4 regions of the Endozoicomonas sp. Z74 genome follow, and region 1 is predicted to be linked to each of the others. Evidence: predicted binding sites of a transcription regulator. Region 1 holds the regulator's gene; each other region holds the start of a gene.

Region 1 (3,114 bases):
CCCTCTGACTGGCCAGTCCACGGACGCTGCTGGATAACTCTGGCTGTGTCCCAAGGTAGTGGTCCCAGATATTGCGATGCATGCGCGGTGATATCTGGTAAATACCAAGAGCCTGGTGGTTGGCGATTTTCAAATGAAAGCCAAGGCCGGATTCCCTGGCAGCGGTGCCCAGAAGCAGGTTCTCTGCTGTCTGGCTCCACATGGCCAGGTGCTTGAGTGTTGGTCGCACCACATAATGACGCAACTCTCTGGCACAGATACCCATAATTCAAAGTCCTTTTTTATTGCTGTCATCGTTCTACCCCAAAGGGGGTGAAACCGCTTTTTCTGCTGGGTGATTTATCTTGAAAATACCAGTTAATGATCGTCTGTGACAGGGTATTTTCCCTGTTCTTATACGTAAAGTGAGCAGGCGATACCCTTTTGGGCAGTGCCCGTTTTATTGTCTGCCAGCAACCCCTTGCGGTAAGGGCTTGTCAGAAGGAAAACAGGCTTGGTGTTGTGCTTAATGGGGTTATCGTATCATTCCGGATATTCTATAACCCCATTAGTCAGGGGACTTTTATCAGTCGCCTGCAAAAGAACAGAGGGTAAAGGTGGGGATTCCTGCCTGATTCAACTTCTCGGAACCTTTAAGGTCGGGAAGATTGATGATAGCGGCTGCTTCCAACGTGGTAGCGCCTGCCTGGCTGATCAGGTGATGGGCGGCAAGCAGAGTGCCGCCGGTTGCGATCAGGTCATCAACCAGCAGAATGCGGTCTCCGGGCTTCATGGTGTCGTCATGGACTTCCAGGGTGGCGGTGCCGTATTCCAGCTGGTATTCCTGGCTCAGGGTGGTGCCGGGCAGTTTCCCCTTCTTTCGGAACAGTACCAGAGGTTTGTTTAATGTGTAGGCCAGTGTTGAGCCGATCAGGAAGCCTCTGGCATCCAGTGCGCCAATGCGATCCACATCTTTATTCTGGTAGCGTTCCACCAGAGTGTCTATGGTCAGACGCCAGGCCTTCGGGTTTTCAAACAGGGTGGTGATATCACGGAAAAGAATACCGGGCTCAGGCCAGTCCGGGATGGTTCTGATCTGGGATTGAAGGTATTCCAGGGCGGGTAGGCGTTGTTCTGTGGGCATGCCGTTTTGGCTCTGTTTCGGTCAATGATGCTCAGTGAGCACGGGGCTCACTGAATCCAACAGGCTACTGGCAGGGTAGCCCTTCAATCCGGGAAAGCTACCTCAGTTCTCCTCAGGCGCTGGTCACGATCTGGGTGGGGTCGATGGTTTTCCCCCCGGCCAGAGAGCAAAGCTCAACGGAGTTACGAATTTCAATTTCCTTGCCAACCGCTGAAATCAGGCCGTTTTTCTGGAACCTTGTGAACACCCGGCTGACCGTCTCGACGGCAAGTCCCAGGTAGTTGCCCATTTCGTTCCGGGACATGGACAGTCGGAATGACTGGGAAGAGAAACCCCGGCGACGGAAGCGGCTGGCCAGATTGATCAGGAAGGTGGCTATGCGTTCGTCGGCGTTTTTCTTGGACAGCAGCATCATCATCTGCTGATCTTCCCGGATCTTCTTGCTCATCAGGCGCATCAGGTGGCGACGCAGTTCCGGGAACTGATCCGCGAGCCCTTCCAGCTGTTCAAAGGGAATTTCACAGATCATGGTGGTTTCCATGGCCTGGGCAGACACTGGGTAAGTGTCGGTATCCATCCCGCTCAAACCGAGAATTTCGCTGGGCAGGTAGAAGGAGGTGATCTGTTCTTCACCTTCGTTGGTGGCGGTGTAGGTTTTGATCGCCCCTGAACGTACCGCAAATACACTGCTGAACGGATCACCCTCGAGGAAGAGGTGTTCACCCTTTTTCAGAGGGCGACCTCGCTTGATGATGTGATCCAGCTGGTCAATGTCTTTAATGCTGAGAGCCAGCGGCAGGCACAAGGAGCTGAGGCTGCAGTCTCTGCAGGCCACATGGCTTGGCTGTCGGACGTTGGGCTTGGACGTCATTGAGAGGCCTCAAAGTCGTATTGGCAAAATCGACTCAATTTTATGAAAATTGTTAACGAAGTGTAAGCTAGGTAAATACGCAAGTGAATAGCGTTAAAGTAGGTGTTTAATGCTATTGTGGAAACAACTTGTGCCAGTACGTTGTCTCCAGTAACACGATTGCGTCGTTTGTTCAGGGCGTCTCGCCTTGGCAAGCTTCTGAACCAGGCTCTTGACGTAAAGCCCCGTCAACTAAGGGGGGCAGAATACACTGGAGCACCGAGCCGACAGTGTCACAAAAGGTGTGCCACTGTCTGAAGTACGTTCGTTTATTTGTGTTGCCCGATTTTGCACCGATACCGCAGGCAAAGCAATGGTCAATGTTTGACTGGGGGGGTGTCGGACTTATGCTCGAATGCATAAGCCCGGAAGACTGAAGGAGTGGCTACTTTTTCGGTAGCTTTCTGGGAAAAGTCAGATGACTTTTGAGTAGCGGGGGATTGCCTCCTGCTTTTCCGTGGGCTTTGGCTGGTTCAGGTAATGATCGAACTGCATGCAGATGTTCCGGATCAGTAGTTTGCCTCTAGGGGTTACCACAATGCTTCGGTCTTCGTTCAGCGTCAGTAGCTCGTCATTGATCATAGGTTTGAGGCGTTCCAGCTCCTCAGCAAAGTATGTGTCAAAGGTGATGCCGAACTGTGTCTCTATTTTACCGGGTTGGAGCTGGAAGTGGCAGATCAGCTGGGTGATGACGGCCTGGCGGACTTTGTCGTCTTCTGTCATCTGAAGTCCCCGGACCATGGGGAGTCGGCCTTTGTCGATTTTTGTGAAGTAGTCTGATTCTTCCGTGGTGTTCTGGATGTAAGTGTCGCCCACCTGGCTGATGGAAGAGACGCCCATTCCTATAAGATCGCAGTGGCTGTGAGTTGTGTAACCCTGGAAGTTTCTGTGCAGGTTTCCGGTTTCCTGGGCGGTGGCCAGCTCATCATCGGGCAGGGCAAAGTGATCCATGCCAATGTATACGTAGCCCTGGTCCAGCAGCTTTTCAGTCGCTTGCTGCAGGATTTCCAACTTGACCTCCGGAGCAGGAAGGTCGTCGTCATTGATCCTGCGCTGAGGCTTGAAGCGGTGGGGCAGGTGG
Region 2 (3,114 bases), on a different contig from region 1:
CCGGACAGTCCCCATTGAAGAGCACTTTTAGTGGTGACATCGGCACCGGGTTCCAGAGGAACCAGGCGCAGAACAATAGCCACAACGACTCCAGTCAATCCGGCAAGTGCGGCAGGTATGGGCTCTGTTACCAGGGCAATGACGACGGCTATGAAGATGGCCAGGTATCCCCAGCTTTGGGCATTCAAACCGTCTGGAGTGGGTGCAAGCCAGATCATCAGCCCAACCGCAGGGGGAAGGAGGATCGCCAGGAGTTTCTGCCGGTTGAAACCGGAATTATTGTTGTTCATGTGAACGTTGTATCAGTGGTTTAAGAAGGGATTGATATAGATAAGATATAGACTATCTGACTGGAAAAGTTCTGATAGAAGATGCCACTGTTGTTTTGATTTTTGTATTTATCCAGAAATACCTGCCAGAAAACATTAACGAGTATTACTTTCTGGCAGGGGTGTTGGTTACATTGCGTTGGCAAAGATGGCGGTGATTTCTTCCGCACTGGCCTGTTTCGGGTTGGTCAGGCCGCAGGCATCCTTGAGGGCGTTTTCTGTGAGAACGGCAAAATCCGCTTCCTTAACACCCAGGGTTTTCAGTCCCTGGGGAATATCAATTCTGGCGGACAGAGACTTGATGGCGTCAATGGCTTTTTCTGCACCTTCCTCTACTGACAGGCCGGAGACGTCTTCTCCCAGAGCTTTGGCGACGTCCCTTAAACGCTCTGGGCAGACCTGGGCGTTGTAAGCCTGCACGTGGGGCAACAGGATGGCGTTGCACACGCCATGGGGGAGATCGTAAAAGCCACCCAGTTGATGAGCCATGGCATGGACATACCCCAGACTGGCGTTATTGAAAGCCATGCCTGCCAGCAGTTGGGCATAGGCCATCTGCTCACGGGCTTCAAGGTTATTGCCATCGTGAACTGCGGTTTCAAGATGATCCCGGATCAATTCAATGGCCTTGAGGGCGCAGCAATCGGTGACCGGTGTGGCGATGGTTGAAACATAAGCCTCCACGGCGTGGGTCAGGGCATCCATACCGGTGGCTGCGGTGAGGGACTTTGGCATTCCAACCATCAGGGCAGGGTCATTTACGGACATCAGTGGAGTGGTGTTTTTATCCACAATGGCCATTTTCACATGACGTTGTTCGTCGGTAATGATGCAGAACCGGGTGATCTCACTGGCGGTTCCCGCGGTGGTATTGATGGCCACCAGAGGGAATTGGGGCTTTTCTGAAACATCAACGCCTTCATAGTCACGGATATGGCCGCCATTGGCAGCCACAAGGGCAACCCCTTTTGCACAGTCGTGGGGGGAGCCTCCTCCCAGGGAAATCACAAAGTCACAGTCGTTTGCTTTCAAAAGAGAAAGGCCGTCTTCTACATTGCCACAGGTGGGATTTGGCTGTGTGCCATCAAAGATAACGGAGGAAATGCCCTTTTTACCCAACTGCTCAACCACTGAACCGACCAGTCCAATTTTGTTCAGCACATGGTCAGTAATGATCAGCGCTTTTTGAAAGCCCAGCTTGGCGATATCAGAAAGTGCACTTTCCAGGCAACCGCTGCCCATCTGATTAACCTGGGGCATAAAGAATTTCATAGCAGGCATGTTCGGACCTCTTAATGCTTATAAGACTGTTTAAAAAATGACGGTGAAAATTCAAATTGAATTTATCATATGGGCTGTTTCTGAAGGAGGTGTTGATTTAAGTCAATAATTATTTCTAATGATTTGAACGGTTTTTTAATTAATCGTCAGGGTATTGGTGGGGCAAAAAAAATTAATGCAGGTTCAAAAAAACTGATATTTATTATTTGAAGGTATGTGCAGAATATTAGTTTGCTTTGCCGATTTTAAATCGGCACTCTCAGGGTGAAAATAAAAAAGTTCTGGCTGTTCATTAAATGGCGGAGACGTATTTTCAGTCTTTTGAATAAATTGAAAACCCGTGGCTCAGGGGAGCGCCCGTGGTTCGAAATTAATCACACCGATATGCTCACCTTCATGGGCCTTCTGTTTCAACCGTTGCAACAGAAAATCAAGAAAATAACGGACGGTTGCGGGCAGGAGTTTACGGTCCGGGTACAGGGCATATACATCCGCATCGAGCATTTGCCACTGGGGAAGTACCTGCACCAGGTGGCTTTTTGACGTTGACCTTACGCGCTGGGCTGGCAGGCAGGCAATGCCAAACCCGGCCAATGCCGCATCCAGGCAGCTGCTGATGCTGTTGACCCGGAATCGCCCTGAGGGTTTGATCGTCTCCTGTTGTTTTCCGTGGGGAGTAGATCGTGACAGGGACCAGTAGCCACTGGACAGCTCAGTTTGAAGTTCTACGCACTGATGATGCTTGAGTTCATCGGGTGTTTCCGGCAGGCCGTATCGCTCAATATAGGCCTCACTGGCATACAGTCCGCGACTAATGGAAAAAAGCCACCGGGCGTACAGTGCCGAATCCCTGGGTTTTCCCACTCTGAAGAACAGGTCCAGGCCTTCTTTGGCCATCCGGGGTTCCCGGTTGGTCATTTCAGCGTGCACCGTAATGGCCGGGTTTTCCAGCAGGAACTCCAGAATCAGGTTGCTCATCAGAGTCTGACCCAGTTCCATGGGCATCAACATTTGGATGGAACCCTTTGGCTCGTCCCCCGCCAGGCCGACAGCATGCTCGGAAGCCTCCCACTGCTGGATGATCTTTGCACACTGCTGGTAGTGAGACTTGCCGATTTCCGTTAGATGGATGTTCCGGGTGGTCCGGTTCAGCAATCGGGCTCCAAGGCGGGCCTCCATGGCTGCCAGTTTGCGGCTGACAGTGGATTTCTGAAGTTCCAGCCGTTTGGCTGCGGCGGTGATGCTGCCGCACTCCACCACCCTGGTGAATATCTGTACTTCATTCAGGTCAATCATTGGGTGATTGTTTCTTTCAGGCAACAGTGTTTTGAGATTTTGCGGGCTACCCCCCTATGGTGTCCAGTGGTACCTTTCCGCTTTGCAGCATTTTAGAGCGACCAGTGTCGCTCTTCCTGAACCCTGAAAATGTCAGTAGCCCGTTAACCCCGGTTAAACCAGACATTTTCACAGTAAACGACGAAAGCATCCGTTCAATTGCTATTTT
Region 3 (3,114 bases), on a different contig from region 1:
TTCTGGAAAAGGAAGACGTCAGTCATTTATCCCTGGTGAACACCCAGTTGTTTCGACTGCTTGAGCAAGGCGCTGATTTATATCGGAAAGGCGTCCGGTTTATCCTGCTCGGTGGCGGGCTGGCATCCCCCCAGCTGGTGGATAAGGTTAAGAAACAGGGGATTCGGGTATTAACTACCTACGGCATGACCGAGATGGCCTCCCAGGTCTGCACGGGCTCGCCGGATTTTACCGAGCAGGGCATTACCTCCGGTGGCGTTCTGCCCTATCGGGACGTGATGATTGATGGTCAGGGGGAAATTCTGGTTCGGGGAGAGACGCTGGCCCAGGGGTATTATGACCGTGGCCGGTTGATTTCACTGCGGGATCAACAGGGGTGGTATCACAGTGGTGATCAGGGGCGCTGGCTGAATGGGCAGATTCTCGTTAGTGGACGCAGGGATCATATGATGATTTCCGGTGGGGAAAACATTCATCCGGAGGAAGTTGAGCAGGCTTTGCTCACTCTGCCTGAAGTGGTTCAGGCGGTGGTGGTGGCGGTCAATGATCAGGAGTTTGGCCAGCGGCCCGAGGCTTATGTTCAGACCGTTGATGGTTGCCTGGATGAGGAGTATACAAAGTCGCAACTTAGGTGCATGATAGCGGGATTTAAAATACCCCAACGCATCCATCTTTTTCCCGCCGATGTCCGGCAGATGGGAATCAAGATCGATCGTGGTTTTTTCCAGGCCCTGTCAAACAGGGTTAACGTGAACAGGTAATCCTATTGAAGTTAACCAGCGATGAAAAGAACGCGTTCATACATTGACGACAGCTGTAACATTTCCAGTAACATGGGAACGGTAAGGGCATTTCTTGCGGTCAGAATGCCCCTTGAACTGGCTGCCACCCTGAATAAAAAAGCCCAGCACCGGGCGGGAGATGTGCTTTGCCACGGGCTCCGCTGGGTTCCACCGCAGAAGCAGCACATAACGCTGAAGTTTCTTGGGAACTGCAGGCAAAACCAGCTGGAGGCATTGGCCGAAAACCTGAGGAAGGGGTTGTCCAGTCAAGCGGTTTTTGACTGCATGACGGGCTGTTTTGCCTGTTACCCGAATACCCGTCACCCACGGGTGCTGGCACTGGAAATGCACTCTGGACAGGAGCTGTCGCGTCTTGCGGAGCTTTGTGAAAGGGCAGCGGTTCAGTCAGGCTTTGAACCGGAGCATCGGCGTTTTCGAGCCCATGTGACTTTGGGGCGTTTTAAAGGCTCAAAGCCCGTAGATCATAACCATTTTTATCATATGCCCAGTTTTCGAATGACGGCAGGTGAAGTGGTGCTGTTTAAAAGTGAACCAGTAGCGGACGGAGTCCGTTATCAGGCGCTGGATGTTTTCCCTCTGCAGCCTCTGGCAATCAGTGCCTGATTAAGACCTTGTGGAGAGTTCCTGAAGTCCATTTCGGGTGATTTATGCGTTTTTTCTGTTCTGTTGATAAGGGTCAACTCGCTTTTAGTAGGGGAATGTTACGTTAACCGGCTGTGGTTTGCCCTTTTTCTGATCCTTTAGGAGTCCAGTGTTTGAGGCTCTTTGTTCAGTTTCAGTGGATCTTGCTGAAAAGCCAAACCCGGTTCGAAGCCATGGAAGCGGGTGACCCTCCATGGTTGCTCACTCATCGCTTCGGAACTCTCTATGGAACTGGTTTGTCCTGCCGGTAATTACCCTTCCCTGAAAGCGGCGGTTGATCATGGTGCTGATGCCGTCTATATCGGATTCAGGGATGAAACCAACGCCCGGCACTTTGCCGGCCTGAACTTTTCCGACAAAAAAGCCCTGAAGGCACTGGATTATGTGCGGTGCAATCCTGCAGGCAAAAAGGTACGCCTGTTTGTTGCGGTCAATACCTTTGCCCAGGCAGGTAACTGGCACCGCTGGCAGAGAGCCGTGGATACCTGTGCGGATTATGGGGTGGATGCATTGATTGCGTCGGATATCAGCGTGTTGAAATACGCCAGTACACGGTATCCAGACCTGAATCTTCACCTTTCTGTCCAGGCATCGGCCACCAATCATGGCAGCCTGTCTTTTTATCATGATCATTTTGGCATTAAGCGGGCCGTCCTGCCCAGAGTGCTGTCCCTCAAGCAGGTAGAGCGGCTGGCACCAAAGAGCCCCGTTGAGCTGGAAGTGTTTGCCTTTGGCAGCCTCTGCATCATGGCGGAGGGGCGCTGTATCCTTTCCTCCTATGTGACCGGTGAGTCGCCCAATACGGCAGGAGCCTGTTCCCCCGCATCTGCAGTTCGCTGGCAGGCAACGGATTCCGGTATGGAAACCCGTCTGGGAGGCCTTCTGATTGACCGTTTCGGTGCCCGGGAGCAGGCGGGTTACCCAACCCTCTGCAAAGGCCGTTTCAATGTTGAAGGCAAAGTCAGCCATGCCATTGAGGAGCCGACCAGCCTGAACACCCTTGATTTAATTCCTCAGCTGCACAAAGCCGGAATTTCGGCTGTGAAGATAGAAGGAAGGCAGCGCAGTCCTGCCTATGTGGCTGAAGTGGTCAAAATCTGGCGCCAGGCTCTGGACAGCTATCAGGCCAATCCGGAAGGTTTTGCTCCTCAGGCCCAGTGGATGAACAGCCTAGCAAGGTTGTCGGAAGGTAGCCAGACGACGCTGGGAGCCTACAGCAGACCATGGCAATAACCCGTACACTCAGGATGAAAGGTTAACGGTATGAGCTTGGAGATTACCCTGGGACCTCTGTTGTTCTTCTGGCCCAGAGAAGAAGTATTGGCGTTTTACGAAAAAGTATCTGACTCGGTGGTTGACCGGGTTTATCTGGGCGAAGTGGTGTGTTCAAAGCGCCGGGAAATGAAACTGGAGGACTGGCTTGTCATTGCCTCCATGCTGCAGGACAAAGGCAAGGAGGTGGTTTTTTCCACCATGACCCTGGTTGAGGCAGAGTCGGAGCTGGCCCAGATCCGTCGGGTTTGTGAAAACGGTGACTATCAGGTTGAAGCCAATGATATGGCGGCGGTTCACTATCTGTCCAAAGCGGGGGTGCCTTTTTATACCGGTCCATCGGTCAACCTCTACAGTGCTGAGTCCCTGAAGGTGTTGTATGAACTGGGGCTGAGGC
Region 4 (3,114 bases), on a different contig from region 1:
ACACCGGGATATAAAGAGGAAGGGAGAGCAACGTTAACAGTACCCCTCCGCGCTGAATCTTAACGGTGAGCGCCGCACCGATCGCCCCTGCAAGGCTGAGCACCGGTGTACCCAGTAGCAGGCTGATCAAAAGAGCAGGATACGCCTGTTCGGGCATATGTAACATCAAAGCCAGCACCGGTGCCATCAGGGTCAGACACAGCCCGGTAGTGAGCCAGTGACAAAACACTTTGGCCAATACCAATAGTGGTAAGGGATGAGGGGAGAGCAACAGCTGGTCAAGAGCGCCATCCTCCTGATCACTCCTGAACAGCGAATCCAGTGATAGCAAAACCGAAAGCAGCGCTCCGATCCACAAAATCCCGCCGGACAGAACCGCAAGTGTCTCCCGGTCCGGGGTAATCCCCAGGGGAAACAACGAGGCCACCATCAGGAAAAAAGCCATGGGGTTTACGGTTTGACCCGGAGAGCGAAAAGCAAGGGTCAAATCCCGACGGATCAATGCCATGCAGGCAGAAAGACCATTCATTGAGCCTGGGTTCACTGCACTCATGAACACCCTCCTGCTCCACTCTCTCCTGACAAAGACGCTCCTGAAAAAGATTCCAGCTTGAGTTTTCGCAGATGACCACGGGGGTCCTTCAGAGGCTGATGGCTGGTGACCAGAACCATTCCTCCCTGGTCCCCATGATCGCTGAGCAGGGATTCCAGCCAGCTGACCCCATCCACATCAATGGCGGTAAAGGGTTCATCCAGAATCCAGAGCGTCGCGCGACTGGCCAACAGCCCTGCCAGGGCAACCCTGCGCAACTGACCAGCGGAAAGGTGACTGCATGGGACCTGCTCATACCCGGAAAGCCCCACTTTTTCCAAAGCATCATACAGAGCGGTATGACCCGCAGGGCTGTTCGCCAGCTGCAACCGCCAGGAGAGGTTTTCCAGGGGAGTCAGTTCAAGCTTGAGGCCCGGCCGGTGTCCCAGAAAATAGCAGGCAAGGCGAAAGTCTGCATAGACCTTAGCCATCGGTTTACCCTGCCAGAGAATCCGTCCAGTCCAGGCAGAGGAAAGGCCTGCAAGAATTCTCAAAAGCGTGGTCTTGCCCGCTCCGTTCCTCCCCTCTATCTGCAGCAACTCCCCTGGAGAAAGGGTAAAGGATAGATTCGTAAACAGCCGTCTGTCATCCCGCTCACACTCAAGTTGAATAACCTCTAACAATGGATGGACCCGTCATCAAATTAGAAACAAAACACAAGATTACTGACTTGAGACACAAAGGCAACCATCGACAACATGGCTCATCGATTCCTTTATAGCCCCCTTCATGCCTCCCCAGGAGGCTGCACCACTATACAACATCACTCATATACCCATGCAGAAAAAAGACTGCAAAGGTCGTATTTTTAGTTCTTACAAAACTTGCAAAAATGAATATCTTTTCTAACCTTGACGACGCAAGACTTATTAGTTTGAGTGATGAACCAGTGTGCCCACCGCCCTCAATAGCTTTATACGGTGGGGCTAATGACGGTTACTCATCAACTTTACCGCTTGAGTTCGCCCCATAAAACATGGGGGCTGGAATTGCTCAGTATCAAGCGGTGATCGACAACACCACATCAACCCTGGAGTTAAGCTTCAGTCGCGGAATATACAAGTGCTGACCGTATAAGCGCAATACTGCCATTCAACCCGGATACAGGTTCCTCAAAACCGTGTTACGACTCAAGCCCTCTGGGGCTAGAGAATCAGGAACCTGGGGTGAGAAGGCGGTGTTGTACATTCTGTACTTAACCTTGACCTCATCCCCATGGCATCTTCATCACGCAAACCTTTATCAGGCAAAGAAAGTCCTTCCCACCCTGCAAGCAACAGTCGGCGTTTTTTCAGCCCTTTCACGGTTATCTGCAGTTTTCTACTGCTGGCAGGCACTGTCTTCTCCGGATGGGTAGTGATGGAATACCTCTTTTCAGGGACGCTTGAGTCCCATGCAGCCCCCAAAGCTCTGATATTAAAACCCTACCCTCAACTGAGCCCGGAAAGTCAGGCCTGCGCTGCATGTCATAAGGAAGAACACCCCTCAATTTATGCCCAATGGGGGATGTCCAAACACTATGGGGCCAACGTTGGCTGTTTCGAGTGCCATGGGGCCAATGCCTCTGACAAGGACGCCATCAAACATAAAGGCTTTAACATATCCGTTATCGTGTCACCAAAAGATTGCGGTAAGTGTCACTCAAAAGAAGCAGAGGAGTTCATGAGAAGCCACCATGCCAGCGCAGGCAAGATCATTGGCTCTCTGGACAATATGCTGGCAGAAGTCATTGAAGGTACATCCAGCAAGGGAGAAAGCGCCAGGAAAAACCCTGAGAGCACGAAGCTCACCCTCGGGGGCGAATCCCCTGCGGCGGTGTCTGGTTGCTGGCAGTGCCATGGCTCTGAGGTGAAAGTACTGAAGAACGGCGACCTTGACCCGGCGACCTGGCCCAACACCGGAATAGGGAGAATCAATCCTGACGGCTCAACAGGAACCTGCGCTGCCTGCCACCACCGGCACGAATTCAGCATCACTCAAGCCCGCCGCCCCGAGGCCTGCGGACATTGTCACCTTGGGCCTGACCATCCACAGAAAGAAATCTACGAAGAGTCCAGACATGGCATTGATTTTCATGCCCATGCTGACCGCCTGAAGATGGAATACTCCAAGTGGATAGCGGGTGAGGACTATCACACAGCCCCAACCTGCAGCAGCTGCCACATGTCCGCCACCCGTGAGCTTCCGGTCACCCACGATGTGGGAGACCGAATTTCATGGAACCTTCGCCCTGCCATCTCTGAAAAAATAGATGCCAAAGACCTTGCCCTCGGCAAACCTACAAAAAGCTGGCAGGATCGCCGTAAAGACATGCAGAATGTCTGTGAGGCCTGTCACGCCAAACCCATGGTCGACAGCTTCTACACCCAGTTTGATGCACTGGTTACGCTTTATAATGAGAAGTTTGCCCGCCCAGGAAAAGCCCTTATGGGTCAACTCAGTAAAGAGGGACTGATCACCGAAACCCCGTTTGATGAAAAAATCGAATGGACATGGTTCCGCCTCTGGCACCATGAAGGTCG

Evidence for each region. Region 1 encodes FNR, which switches genes on or off when oxygen is low (the NO sensors DNR and NnrR bind a similar motif). Its sites were predicted from a motif close to TTGATNTANATCAA; they were not measured.
Region 2: a site for FNR is predicted at 1,703-1,716, ahead of yiaY (L-threonine dehydrogenase). Genes of this name have one in related genera too.
Region 3: a site for FNR is predicted at 1,470-1,483, ahead of ubiU (ubiquinone anaerobic biosynthesis protein UbiU). Genes of this name have one in related genera too.
Region 4: a site for FNR is predicted at 1,582-1,595, ahead of ACNRUY_RS04250 (multiheme c-type cytochrome). Genes of this name have one in related genera too.

What each region holds. Positions count from the first base shown of each region.
Region 1 covers NZ_JBLYZI010000013.1:56,634-59,747, reverse strand. Annotated here, with positions in the region: gene ACNRUY_RS05975 (hypothetical protein) at 1-265, opposite strand, end outside; gene ACNRUY_RS05970 (adenine phosphoribosyltransferase) at 566-1,123, opposite strand; gene fnr (fumarate/nitrate reduction transcriptional regulator Fnr) at 1,236-1,994, opposite strand; gene hemN (oxygen-independent coproporphyrinogen III oxidase) at 2,448-3,114, opposite strand, start outside.
Region 2 covers NZ_JBLYZI010000093.1:19,743-22,856, reverse strand. Annotated here, with positions in the region: gene ACNRUY_RS20760 (DASS family sodium-coupled anion symporter) at 1-290, opposite strand, end outside; gene yiaY (L-threonine dehydrogenase) at 459-1,610, opposite strand; gene ACNRUY_RS20750 (LysR family transcriptional regulator) at 1,956-2,906, opposite strand.
Region 3 covers NZ_JBLYZI010000105.1:14,902-18,015, forward strand. Annotated here, with positions in the region: gene menE (o-succinylbenzoate--CoA ligase) at 1-761, shown strand, start outside; gene thpR (RNA 2',3'-cyclic phosphodiesterase) at 783-1,406, shown strand; gene ubiU (ubiquinone anaerobic biosynthesis protein UbiU) at 1,671-2,678, shown strand; gene ACNRUY_RS21840 (U32 family peptidase) at 2,709-3,114, shown strand, end outside.
Region 4 covers NZ_JBLYZI010000009.1:23,396-26,509, forward strand. Annotated here, with positions in the region: gene ccmB (heme exporter protein CcmB) at 1-553, opposite strand, end outside; gene ccmA (cytochrome c biogenesis heme-transporting ATPase CcmA) at 550-1,215, opposite strand; gene ACNRUY_RS04250 (multiheme c-type cytochrome) at 1,808-3,114, shown strand, end outside.